Regions from separate parts of the Bradyrhizobium paxllaeri genome, predicted to be linked through region 1. Evidence: predicted binding sites of a transcription regulator. Region 1 holds the regulator's gene; each other region holds the start of a gene.

Region 1 (4,086 bases):
CGGATCGCGATGCGGCCGGGCAAGCCGATGATGCACGGGCGGCTCGGCGCGATGCGGGTGATCGGCCTGCCCGGCAATCCCGTCTCTTCCTATGTCTGCGGCTTCCTGTTTCTGGTGCCGCTGATTCGCGCATTATCGGGCCGCGACCACGTCCATCACGTCAGAGAAAGCGCCCTGCTCGGCCGCGACCTCGCCGCCAACGACCAGCGCGAGGATTATCTGCGCGCGCGCCTCGAGGCGCGCGAAGACGGCACGCTGATCGCTGTGCCGGTGAACCATCAGGACTCCTCGCTCTTGGGGAATCTCGCTGCGGCACAGGCATTAGTGATACGTCCGCCATTCGCGCCGGCGGCGCCCAAGGGCTCGTCGTGCGAGCTGTTGCGGCTGCCGGAATGACGCCACAGGGCGCGTCTCGGACAGAAACCTTGACGCGTTCACCTGAAATTAAGTGGTTGCGGAACACATATCGAACATATAGTGTCCGTTCATGATTTGTTTCGACTGCTGGTGTCTCTGCCTGGGAGTTTGGGCGCTCCCGCCATCTGGGCGCTGAAGATTCGAAACGACGACGCCAACCGGGGAATTGCTCGCGATGCTTACGCGCAAACAGTATGAACTTCTGCGTTTCATCAATGAACGGCTGAAAGAGGCCGGCGTGCCGCCTTCATTCGACGAGATGAAGGACGCGCTCGACCTGCGCTCGAAATCCGGAATCCACCGCCTCATTACGGCGCTGGAGGAGCGCGGCTTCATCCGCCGCCTGCCCAACCGCGCCCGCGCCATCGAAGTCATCAAGCTGCCGGAGCTCGCCGCTGCCGGCAATGGCCGCCGCGGCTTCACGCCGAGTGTGATCGAAGGCACGCTCGGCAAGCGTACAGTGAGCTTGCCCGCCGCCGAGGATGACGGCAATCGCCCGGTCGCGGTGCCCGTGATGGGCCGGATCGCCGCCGGCACGCCGATCGAGGCGCTGCAGACCCGCAGCCACACCATCAGCGTGCCGCCCGATATGCTCGGCTCGGGCGAGCATTACGCGCTCGAAGTACGCGGCGATTCCATGGTCGAGGCCGGCATCCTCGACGGCGACATGGCGCTGATTCAGCGCAACGAGACCGCCGACACCGGCGACATCGTGGTGGCGCTGATCGACGAGGAGGAAGCTACGCTGAAACGCTTCCGCCGCCGCGGCGCCTCCATCGCGCTGGAGCCTGCCAACGCCGCCTATGAAGTCCGCATCCTGCCGCCGAACCGGGTCCGGATTCAGGGCAGGCTGATCGGCCTTTACCGCAAGTACTGAACAATGTGCCGTCCTGCAGACATCCGTAAGAACCCCGGCCGTTCCTCGGCCGGGGTTTTTTGCTGCGGGCGTGGAACCAATGCGCGTTATCGCGTTTGTGAATTTGGCGCAGTGGGTCAGTCGCAGAATTGCCCAGAAACAAGAAAAGACTCTGCGCCATGTCCACTCTGATAGGGGCCTGTGCCTCCTTGAAAGACACGGGTCAGCTATCTCAAATGAGGGAGCCATCCGATGTGTGACTATAGCCTGCATGCTGTGGCTACCCGGCCTGCCCAGGTCGGCGAGACGCTGATCACCACGACGTTCCGCGGTACATCGACCCGCGGCTTTGCGTCGGAACGCGAGCCAGCAGTGGCGGTCTGCATGCTTCCCGGCACCGAACTGGCGTTCGCCGAGGACGTCAAATACGACAACCGCTGGATCTGGACGCGAACCACCGACTGGCGGGTCGGCAAGTTCAATCAGATCGAACCCGAAGTCGCCGACCGTCATCATGACGCGATCGAATTTCCCGATGGAAGCCATGTGCTGGTGACGCAACTTTGCGAAGGCCAGCGCGCGACCGTGCTGCAATTGCCGGTGGTTCAGACCGGTGGCGAGCGTGCACCAAAGGTGACGGAAGCGCGTCCAGCCGCTTCGATCGTGACTGGATAGACGAGACGCGCATGCGATCCGCCGGTTCAGGCCGGCGGATCATGGTGATGTGTTTTTCAAAATCCGACACCGAGGGGGCAACCGGTGGTCAACAAGGTTACATGGCAAAGGGCTGGACGCGTCACCGAGCCCGGACGTTACATGTTCAGATACGGCTGGCTCACGATCACGGCCGAAGATCTTGCGGTCTGGCAGCAATTTCCCGACGCATCGTTCACGCTGGTCAACCTGCCGTCACCTCCCGACGCACCGGAAGAATTCCACCTCGGCGCGTTCGAGATACCGGCCCATCCGTCCAGCCCCCCCATCGACGAGCACTGACGTTCCCTACTCCTCGGCCTGAAGGTCCGCCTCGGCCGGCGTCGCATCGACGGCGCGGGGCGGCACGACGCGCGGGGCCAGAACGTTGGCGTCGGCCTCACCAGCGTCCGCAACGGCGGGCGACCACGGGCGGTCGATCCCTCGCGGTTTCGCCGCCTCGACGACAAATCCGTCGCGGCCTCGCCGCAGCGTCATGGCGCCCTGCCGCCGCAGCCGCTCGGCATCGATCACGGAAGCCGCGCAGGAAGCAGGCGCCTGCCGCAGCGTTACAATCAGCGCCGCGCGCTCGCAATCGTCGGCCAGGGCCTCGGGCCTGAACGCCTGCGCGACCAGGCCGCCGCCGGCGGACGGCATCACGCAGCCGAAATCATCGCAGGAGACGCCTGACGTGAGCGAGGCATCGGCTGCGGTGCGCGCATCGGCATCCGCCGCCAGCCACTCCTTCAAGAGGAAAACGTCCCGAGAGCCCTTGGCCGCGTGCATCAGATGCAGCCTTCCATCCTGGCCGCGGACGCCGACATGGCGGCCGTCGGCGGAGATCAGGATATCCGGCTGCGGCGCCCTCGCCGCCCACAGAGCCGCCGCGAGCACCAGCGCGGCGCCCGACCAGCGCAGCGGCGTGCGCAGCAGGCCAAGCAGGATGATGCCGAGGCTCGCTGCGATCAGCGGGCCGATGCCGAACGCCGGCACCCGGCCGACCGCGCCGGGCAATGCCGCGACCCATTGCGTCACCGCGATCATCCAGTCGATGCCGACGCCCATGAGCGCCCAGAACGGGCGGTCGAAGCCGAACGGCATCGCGACAAGGCCGAGCAGCCCCATCGGCATGACCAGCGCCGACACCACCGGCATCGCCGCGAGATTGGCGAGCACGCCATAGGGCGTGACCCGGTGGAAGTGGAAGGCCGCGTAGGGCGTGGTCGCAAGTCCCGCGACCAGCGAAGCCAGCAGCAGCATGGTGATCTCGCGGCCACCCCACAGCGCCGCGCGGGCGGTTGCGGTGTGATCGGCGGTCGCGAACAGGCGCGGCATGCCGAACTGCACCAGCGCCACCAGCCCAAGCGTGGCGGCAAACGACATCTGGAAACTCGGATGCACCAGCGCTTCCGGCGCAACCATCAGCACGATCAGCGCGGCGACCGCCAGCGTGCGAAACGTAATCGCGCGGCGGTCGACCATGACCGCGATCAGCACCACGGCCGTCATGAAGAAAGAACGTTGCGTCGCGACCTCGGCGCCGGACAGCAACAGATAAAACGCGGCGGCGGCGAGGGCTGCCGCCGCCGACCATTTCTTGATGGCATAGCCGACCGTGAGCACGGGAAACAGCGCGAGCAGCGCCCGCACCGCAAAGAACACGACGCCGGCAACAACGGCCATGTGATAGCCCGATATCGACAGCACATGGCCGAGGCCGGAGATGAACATCGCATCGTTCACCGGCGGCGAGATCGCATCGCGCCGCCCGGTCAACAGCGCCGTCGCAATCGCGCGCTTGTCGCCCTCCAGCGTGGTCCTGATCCGCGCGTCGATGGTGTCGCGCAGGCCCTGCATGAACGCCGAATAGCGCAGGCGCAGCCCGCCGGCTTCCGGCGGCTCGGTGGTCTTGATCGCGCCCATCACGAAGCCGGAGGCGCCGATGCCGGCGAAAAACATGTCGCGGCTGAAATCGTAGCTGCCCGGCCGCACCGGCGAGAGCGGCGGCAACAGCCGAGCCTTCAGTTCGACAAAGCTGCCGACCGGCGGCGCCGTCCCCTTCTTCACCGACAGCCGCACCCGCTCGAGTTTTGTGCTTCCCCGTGCGCTCTCCATGGTGA
Region 2 (4,086 bases), 4.0 Mb from region 1:
TCGGCCGAGAGCACGCCGATCGGATGCGGTCGCAGATGCGCGTTCAGCCCGTCACGCAGGCGGCCCGGCGGAAACGGCTTCTGAATATCGCAATGCGCGACCTGCCCCAGCGCGTGCACGCCGGCGTCGGTGCGGCCCGAGCCGTGCACGCGCACCTCCTCGCCGCAGATCGCCTTCACCGCGGCTTCCAGCGCGCCCTGTACGGTCGGCGCATTATCCTGGATCTGCCAGCCGGAAAACGGCGTACCGTCATATTCGATGAGGAGCTTGTAGCGGGGCATCAGTCCAGCCGCGCAGGCGGCTTCAGCGCCGTGCCGCGCAGAAATTCCGCTGATTTCATCGGCCCCTTGCCGGCGCGCTGCAGCTCGACAATGCGAATGGCGCGGTCACCGCAGGCGATGGCAAGGTTGTCGTCGAGCACATCGCCGGGCGCACCCGACCCGTTCGCCAACTCACAGCGCAGTATCTTGAGGCGCACCGGCTCCGCTTCTCCGGCCAGCTCGCACCAGGCGCCGGGAAATGGCGACAGGCCATGAATATGCCGCAGCACCTCGCGTGCCGGCCGTTTCCAGTCGATCCGCGCCTCGGCCTTCTCGATCTTGGCGGCGTAGGTGACGCCGTCCTCGCTCTGCTTCGTAAGCTGCAATCCGCCGCGTTCCAGCCCGCCCATCGCGCGCACCATCAGGTCGGCGCCGAGCGGCGCCAGCGCGTCGTGCAGATCGGCGGCCGTCATGCTGTCCGTGATCGCCAGCCGCTCCGCCATCGCGACGTCGCCGGTGTCGAGGCCGACATCCATCTTCATCACCATCACGCCGCTCTCGGCATCGCCGGCCATGATCGCGCGGTTGATCGGGGCGGCGCCGCGCCAGCGCGGCAGCAGCGAGCCGTGCAGGTTGAAGCAGCCATAGCGCGGCGTGTCGAGAATGGCCTGCGGCAGGATCATGCCGTAGGCGACGACGACGGCGGCATCGGCGTTGTGCGTGCGAAATTCGGCGAGCGCTTCCGGCGTCTTCAGCGTGCCCGGGGTCATCACGGGAATGCCGAGCCGCCGTGCCTCCTGCTCCACCGGGCTCGGCTGCATCTTCATGCCGCGCCCGGCCGGTTTTGGCGCGCGGGTGTAGACCGCCACGACCTCATGGCCATGGGCCACCAGTTCCAGCAGCGTCGGCACCGCGAAATCGGGCGTGCCCATGAAGATCAGGCGGAGAGACATCAGGCGGAAAATCCCGGGACGGTTTTAGTTTACTCCGTCATGGCCGGGCTTGTCCCGGCCATCCACGTCTTTGCTGCAGCGAGAAAGGAAGACGTGGATGCCCGGGACAAGCCCGGGCATGACGAGGATAGAGTGGGGCCTACTCCGCCGCGCGCTTGGCGGCCTTGGTAAACTTCTTCATCACGCGATCGCGCTTCAGCTTCGACAGGTAATCGACGAACAGCACGCCGTTGAGATGGTCAATCTCGTGCTGGATGCAGGTGGCGAACAGGCCGTCGGCGTCTTCCTCATGCACCTTGCCGTCGAGATCGGTGAAGCGGATGCGGACCTTCGCGGGGCGCTCGACCTCCTCGTAATATTCGGGGATCGAGAGGCAGCCTTCCTCGTAGACCGACAATTCTTCGGACGAGGAGATGATTTCCGGATTGATGAACACCCGCGGCTTCGGCTTGGTCTCGCCGTTCTCGTCCTTCTTGGCGAGGTCCATGGTGATCAGCCGCAGCGGCTGCGCGACCTGGATTGCCGCCAGCCCGATGCCGGGCGCGTCGTACATGGTCTCGAACATGTCGTCGGCGAGCTTGCGGATCTCCGTCGTCACCTTCTCGACGGGTTTGGAGACCAGCCGGAGCTGCTTGTCCGGCAGGATGATGATTTCTCTAAGGGCCATAGCGCGCGATTTAAGCTGCTGATTTGCCGGGGTCAATGCGCCGGGGACCTCGTTAAGGCGGCCTTAACCATGATTTTTAACGCGGCGTTAACCACGAAAATTAACCCGCTGTTTACCATAAACGTTCCCTCTTCGTTCGCATCCGATGCCGAATCGGGCTACAAGGCTGACATGAACGAAATTCTTCTCACGGTCGGCGACCTGCCGATTCACGTTGGCGAGGCGCTGATCGGGTTCGGCACGCTGGCGCTGGTGCTGCTGCTGACCATCGCCATCGTGATCGCCCGCTCCGGCCGACGGGGCGCGGAACTGGCGATGGCGCAGGCGATCCGCGCCGACGAACTGGAAGAGCGCCTGAGCGAGATGCTGCGGGCGCAGAGCGAATCCACCGGCCGGGTCGACGCCATGGCCCAATCGCTGGCCGGCCGTCAGGCCGAGATGGCGCGCGCGGTCAACGAGCGGCTGGATTCGGTGACCCACCGCGTCGGGCAGTCGATGGAAGCGACCACGCGCCACACCATGGATTCCTTGCGCGTGCTGCATGAGCGGCTCGGCATCATCGACAACGCGCACAAGAACCTCACCGACCTGACGTCTCAAGTGACCACGCTGCGCGACGTCCTCGCCAACAAGCAGTCGCGCGGCGCCTTCGGCCAGGCGCGGATGGAAGCGATCGTGCAGGACGGCATGCCGCAGGGCTCCTACGAATTCCAGTACACGCTCTCCTCCGGCAAGCGGCCGGACTGCGTGGTGTTCCTGCCCGACCAGCGCCCGCTGTGCATCGACGCGAAATTCCCGCTGGAAGCGATGACCGCGCTGCACGACGCGCGCAGCGACGAGGAGCGCAAATTCGCCACCCAACGCCTGCGCAACGATGTGATGAAGCACGTCAACGACATCGCCGAGAAATACCTGATTACGGGTGAAACGCAGGACACCGCGCTGATGTTCGTGCCGTCGGAATCGGTCTATGCCGAAATCCACGACGGCTTTGACGACGTGATCCAGAAGGCCTACCGCGCCCGTGTCGTGCTGGTGTCGCCCTCGCTGTTGATGCTGGCGATCCAAGTGATGCAACAGATCCTGAAGGACGCGCGGATGCGCGATGCCGCCGACCAGATCCGCACCGAAGTGCTCAACCTCGGCGACGATCTGGGGCGCCTGCGCGACCGCGTGCTGAAGCTGCAAAAACACTTCAGCGACGTGAACGAGGACGTGCGCCAGATCCTGATCTCCGCCGACAAGATCGAAAAGCGCGCCGGACGGATCGAGGAACTCGACTTCAGCAAGGCGGACGCGCCGGTGGAAGTGCCCCGCTTCGTCAACAACAGCACCCCCGAGCTGTTCCCCGCCCCGCGCAAGCTGCAGGCGGGGGAGTGACGATCATTGCCCAGCTATAACCACATAACAGGCTGTCATCGCCCGGCTTGACCGGGCGACCCAGTATCCCAGAGGCAGTAGTTGGGAACACGCAGCTACTACGTCTACATCCTCGCCAGCCGCATCGGCGGCACGCTCTACATTGGCGTGACCAATGATCTGGTCCGTCGCATTGGCGAGCACAAATTGAAGATCACAGAAGGTTTCACCAGGAAGTATGAGGTGAGCCGGCTGGTCTATTTCGAAGCATTCGATCAGATCGAATTTGCGATCTAGCGCGAAAAACGCCTGAAGAAATGGCCGAGAGCATGGAAAATATCGCTGATCGAGAAACAAAATCCAGACTGGATTGACCTTTACCCTGAGATTGCCGGAGGCGGCGGATAGGCCTCTGGGATACTGGGTCGCCCGGTCAAGCCGGGCGATGACAGTCTTTTTGGGGGCGAATCTCTGCTAACACCCTTCCATGACCGCACCTGAAGCAGCCTCCCCGACATCGGCCGCCCCTGCGCCCACCTGGCGCGAGGCCTGGGCCGTGTATCTGCAGCCGCGCGTGCTGATCGTGCTGATGCTCGGCTTTTCGTCTGGCCTGCCGCTGGCGCTGTCGGGGTCGACGCTCCTGGTGTGGATGCGCGAATCCGGCGTCGATCTCGGCACCATCGGGCTGTTTGCGCTGGTCGGCACGCCCTACACACTGAAATTCATCTGGGCGCCGCTGGTCGATGCGCTGCATGTGCCGGTCTTCACCCGCGCCTTTGGCCGCCGCCGCGGCTGGCTGGTGTTCTCGCAACTGCTCCTGATCGGCGCGATCCTGCTGCTGGCATTG
Region 3 (4,086 bases), 2.7 Mb from region 1:
GTTCTGGGTCTGCACCGCGAGCGCCTTCACCTCGGTGGCGACAACGGCGAAACCGCGTCCGGCTTCACCCGCGCGCGCGGCCTCGATGGTGGAATTGAGCGCCAGCAGCGTGGTTTGCCGCGCGATCTGGGCAATCAAATTGACGACATTGCCGATCGCCGCCGAGGATGCCCTGAGGCGATCGACATTGATGCTGGCTTCGCGGGCGGCCTCGCTCGCCTGGTCGGCGAGCTTGCCGGCGTCGCGCACTTGGGAGCCGATTCCCTGCGCCGACTGGGTGAACTTGTCGGCGGCGTGCGAGAAGGTCGTCGCGGTGCCCTGTGCGGCGCTGGTGCGGTTGGTCAGGGCGTCGGTGCGCTGGCGGATGGTGGAGAGGGTCGCAGCCGTCGCCTCGGCGCCGCCGGCCACCGAATTGGCCGCACGCTCGAGCTGGCGGATCATCGCGCCGAGTTCGAGCTCCAGAAGTTCGAGGATCGCTTTGGCCGAATCGCCATCGCCGGAAGCGATTTCTGCCGGGGTGGTCGTCTGGGCCTTCGTCTGGGCCTTGGGCTGGACAGCAGGTCCGACCGGTCCCGGCGCCTGCTTTTTGAACAATCCGAAGGCCATGACGTCTCTTAAAGGTTGAGGGCAGTCACGAAATCCTCTCATCCGAGCATGAAGTCATGGTTAACAACTGCCTGATATTTCGTCGCACGGCAGTACTTACATACCCGAGGGGGCCGCAAATCTTTGATTTCGGCCGATTCTGGGCCTATAAGGCCGCGCTTCAACCCCAGCATCCCTCCGGACGAATCCAAGAGACCTCGCATGGCCGGCCATTCCCAATTCAAGAACATCATGCACCGCAAGGGCCGGCAGGATGCCCAGAAGTCAAAACTGTTCGGCAAGCTGGCGCGCGAAATCACGGTCGCGGCCAAGCTTGGGACCCCGGACCCGGCCATGAATCCCCGGCTGCGCGCGGCCGTGATCGCGGCGCGCCAGGAGAACATGCCGAAGGACAATATCGAGCGCGCCATCAAGAAGGCGACCGGCGGCGAAAGCGAGAACTATGACGAAATCCGCTACGAGGGCTACGGCCCCGGCGGTGTCGCCGTGATCGTCGAGGCGCTGACCGATAACCGCAACCGCGCCGCTTCCGACATCCGCTCGTTCTTCACCAAGTCCGGCGGCAATCTCGGCGAAACCGGCTCGGTCGCCTTCATGTTCGACCGCACCGGCATCATCGAGTATGACGCGAGCGTTGCCTCCGACGACGCCATGCTGGAAGCCGCGATCGAAGCCGGCGCCGACGACGTCGCGTCCAGTGAAGGCGGCCACGAGATCTACGCCTCGCAGGAAACCTTTCGCGACGTGGCAAAAGCGCTGGAAGGGAAGTTCGGCGAAGCCCGCAAGGCGGCCCTGACCTGGAAGCCGCAGAACACGGTCGCCGTCGACGATGAGACCGGCGAGAAGCTGTTGAAGCTGATGGACCTGTTGAACGAGCACGACGACGTTCAGAACGTCTACGCCAATTTCGAGGTCTCCGACGCTCTCGTCGCCAAGATGGGCGGGTAGGGACGAACGCGCCATCGTCTGCCTCATGCTTCCGCTGTCGTCGCCCGGCTCGACCGGGCGATCCAGTATTCCAGAGGCCGTGGTGATTGAGCCGAGAGGCCGCGGCGTACTGGATCCCCGCCTATGCGGGGATGACGTGCGGAGTGACAAGCAAGCTCCAGGGCAGGGGATTTCCGTTCTCTTTATGTTTCGTTCACCCGGGTCTGGCGTTATCACTACGCCATGACACCCCCACCGATTCGCCAACCCGTCCGGATCATCGGCATCGACCCTGGCCTGCGCCGCACCGGCTGGGGCGTGATCGAGACCGAGGGCAACCGCCTCGTCTTCATCGGCTGCGGCTCGGTCGAGCCGCCGGACGATCTGCCGCTGGCCAGCCGCCTGCTCGCGATCCATGAGGGGCTGGCCACAGTCCTCGGCGATTTCCGTCCCGCCGAGGCCGCCGTCGAACAGACTTTTGTGAACAAGGACGGCGTCGCCACGCTGAAACTCGGCCAGGCGCGCGGCGTCGCCATGCTCGCGCCCGCGATGTTCGGTATTGCTGTTGCGGAATATGCGCCCAACCAGGTGAAGAAAACCGTGGTCGGCGCGGGACATGCCGACAAGAACCAGGTCGCCGTGATGCTGAAAATCCTGCTGCCGAAAGCCGAGCCAAAATCCGCCGACGCAGCGGACGCGCTGGCGATTGCGATCACGCACGCGCATCACCGCCAGGGTGCCGCGCTGCGGATGAAGGTGGCGAGCCTATGATCGGTCGATATCTATCCGAGCCGTCATGCCCGGCCTTGTGCCGGGCATCCACGTCTTTTCTCGCCAGGGTCCAAGACGTGGATGGCCGGGACATCTGCGCGAAGACGCGCTTCGCGCTTTTGCCCGGCCATGACGAACTTGGTGTGCACGTCGAATCCGGGTTTCCAAGATGATCGGTAAACTCAAGGGCCTGATCGATTCCTACGGCGAGGATTTTGTCATCCTCGACGTCGGCGGCGTCGGCTATCAGGTGCATTGCTCTTCACGCACGCTGCAGGCGCTTCCGTCACCCGGCGAGACCGCGGTGCTGTCGATCGAGACCTATGTGCGCGAGGACCAGATCAAGCTGTTCGGCTTCCGCACCGATACCGAGCGCGAATGGTTTCGCCTGCTGCAGACCGTGCAGGGCGTCGGCGCCAAGGTCGCGCTTGCGGTGCTCGGCACCTTGCCGCCGGCCGAACTCGCCAACGCGATTGCGCTGCGCGACAAGGCAGCGGTGTCGCGCACGCCGGGCGTCGGCCCGAAAGTCGCCGAGCGCATTGTCTCCGAGTTGAAGGACAAGGCGCCCGCCTTTGCAAATGTCGATCCAGCCGTGGTGCATCTTGCCGGCGCGGTCGACGATCACCGCGCACCGCGCCCGGTTACTGATGCGATCTCGGCGCTGGTCAATCTCGGCTACGGCCAGCCGCAGGCGGCGGCCGCGATTGCATCCGCTGCGCGCAGCGCGGGCGAAAATGCCGAGACCGCGCAGCTAATCCGGCTGGGTCTGAAGGAATTGGCGAAATGAGTGTTGAGGCCGTAGGGTGGGCAAAGCGAAGCGTGCCCACCATTTAATGTATTATCCGGATGGTGGGCACGGCGCGAAGCGCGCCTTTGCCTACCCTACATGTTCGCCACTGACCGACGAAGGAATGCGTTTCCGCCATGTTGAGCGAAAAGGACAAGGAACTGATCGCCGCCGCGACTGATGCGATCAGCCGGCGTTATCGCAATGACTGGCAGGAGGTCGGCGCGGCGCTGCGCACCCGCGACGGCCGCATCGTCACCGGCGTCAATATCGACGCCTATATCGGCCGGATCGCTGTCTGCGCGGAGGCGATCGCTATCGGCCGCGCCATCACCGAAACCGGCGATCACGGCATCGAGACCATCGTCGCTGTGCGTCATCCCAAACCGGACGAGCCCGGCAAGATCGCCGTGGTATCGCCATGCGGCATCTGTCGCGAGCTGATCCACGACTACGACACCAAGGCGCAGGTCATCGTTCCCGACAGTGGCCGCGAGCCGAAGGTCGTCACCATCGACGAGCTTCTGCCCAACAAGTACCGCAGGGGCAACGAGTGAACACCCCTTCCCGCATCGTCACGCCCGAGCGCCGCTCCGACGATGTCGGCGACACCGCGCTGCGTCCGCAACTGCTCGCCGAATTCGTCGGCCAGGCACAGGCGCGCAAGAACCTCTCGATCTTCATCGAGGCGGCGCGCAAGCGAGGCGAGGCGCTGGATCACGTGCTGTTCGTCGGACCGCCCGGTCTCGGCAAGACCACGCTGGCGCAGATCGTGGCTCGCGAACTCGGCGTCGGCTTCCGTGCCACGTCAGGCCCGGTCATTGCGAAGGCCGGAGACCTCGCGGCGCTGCTCACCAATCTCGAAGAGCGCGACGTGCTCTTCATCGATGAGATCCATCGCCTCAGCCCGGCGGTCGAGGAAGTGCTTTATCCCGCGATGGAGGATTTTCAGCTCGACCTTATCATCGGCGAGGGACCTGCGGCCCGTTCGGTGA

What was found. Region 1 encodes LexA, which represses DNA repair genes until DNA is damaged. Its sites were predicted from a motif close to TGTTCNNNNTGTGTTCNG; they were not measured.
Region 2: LMTR21_RS02790 (DNA recombination protein RmuC) is a predicted target of LexA. The motif match lies at 2,003-2,020, and genes of this name have one in related genera.
Region 3: ruvC (crossover junction endodeoxyribonuclease RuvC) is a predicted target of LexA. The motif match lies at 1,729-1,746, and genes of this name have one in related genera.

Annotation. Positions count from the first base shown of each region.
Region 1 covers NZ_CP042968.1:4,596,721-4,600,806, forward strand. The annotation lists gene LMTR21_RS21950 (molybdopterin molybdotransferase MoeA) at 1-396, shown strand, start outside; gene lexA (transcriptional repressor LexA) at 593-1,294, shown strand; gene LMTR21_RS21960 (hypothetical protein) at 1,526-1,948, shown strand; gene LMTR21_RS21965 (hypothetical protein) at 2,090-2,269, shown strand; gene LMTR21_RS21970 (ComEC/Rec2 family competence protein) at 2,276-4,086, opposite strand, start outside.
Region 2 covers NZ_CP042968.1:595,270-599,355, reverse strand. The annotation lists gene truA (tRNA pseudouridine(38-40) synthase TruA) at 1-281, opposite strand, end outside; gene fmt (methionyl-tRNA formyltransferase) at 281-1,213, opposite strand; gene def (peptide deformylase) at 1,353-1,880, opposite strand; gene LMTR21_RS02790 (DNA recombination protein RmuC) at 2,052-3,260, shown strand; partial or broken gene LMTR21_RS02785 (GIY-YIG nuclease family protein) at 3,342-3,647, shown strand; gene LMTR21_RS02780 (AmpG family muropeptide MFS transporter) at 3,727-4,086, shown strand, end outside.
Region 3 covers NZ_CP042968.1:7,341,083-7,345,168, reverse strand. The annotation lists gene LMTR21_RS35170 (methyl-accepting chemotaxis protein) at 1-606, opposite strand, end outside; gene LMTR21_RS35165 (YebC/PmpR family DNA-binding transcriptional regulator) at 808-1,554, shown strand; gene ruvC (crossover junction endodeoxyribonuclease RuvC) at 1,777-2,304, shown strand; gene ruvA (Holliday junction branch migration protein RuvA) at 2,474-3,091, shown strand; gene LMTR21_RS35150 (cytidine deaminase) at 3,229-3,648, shown strand; gene ruvB (Holliday junction branch migration DNA helicase RuvB) at 3,645-4,086, shown strand, end outside.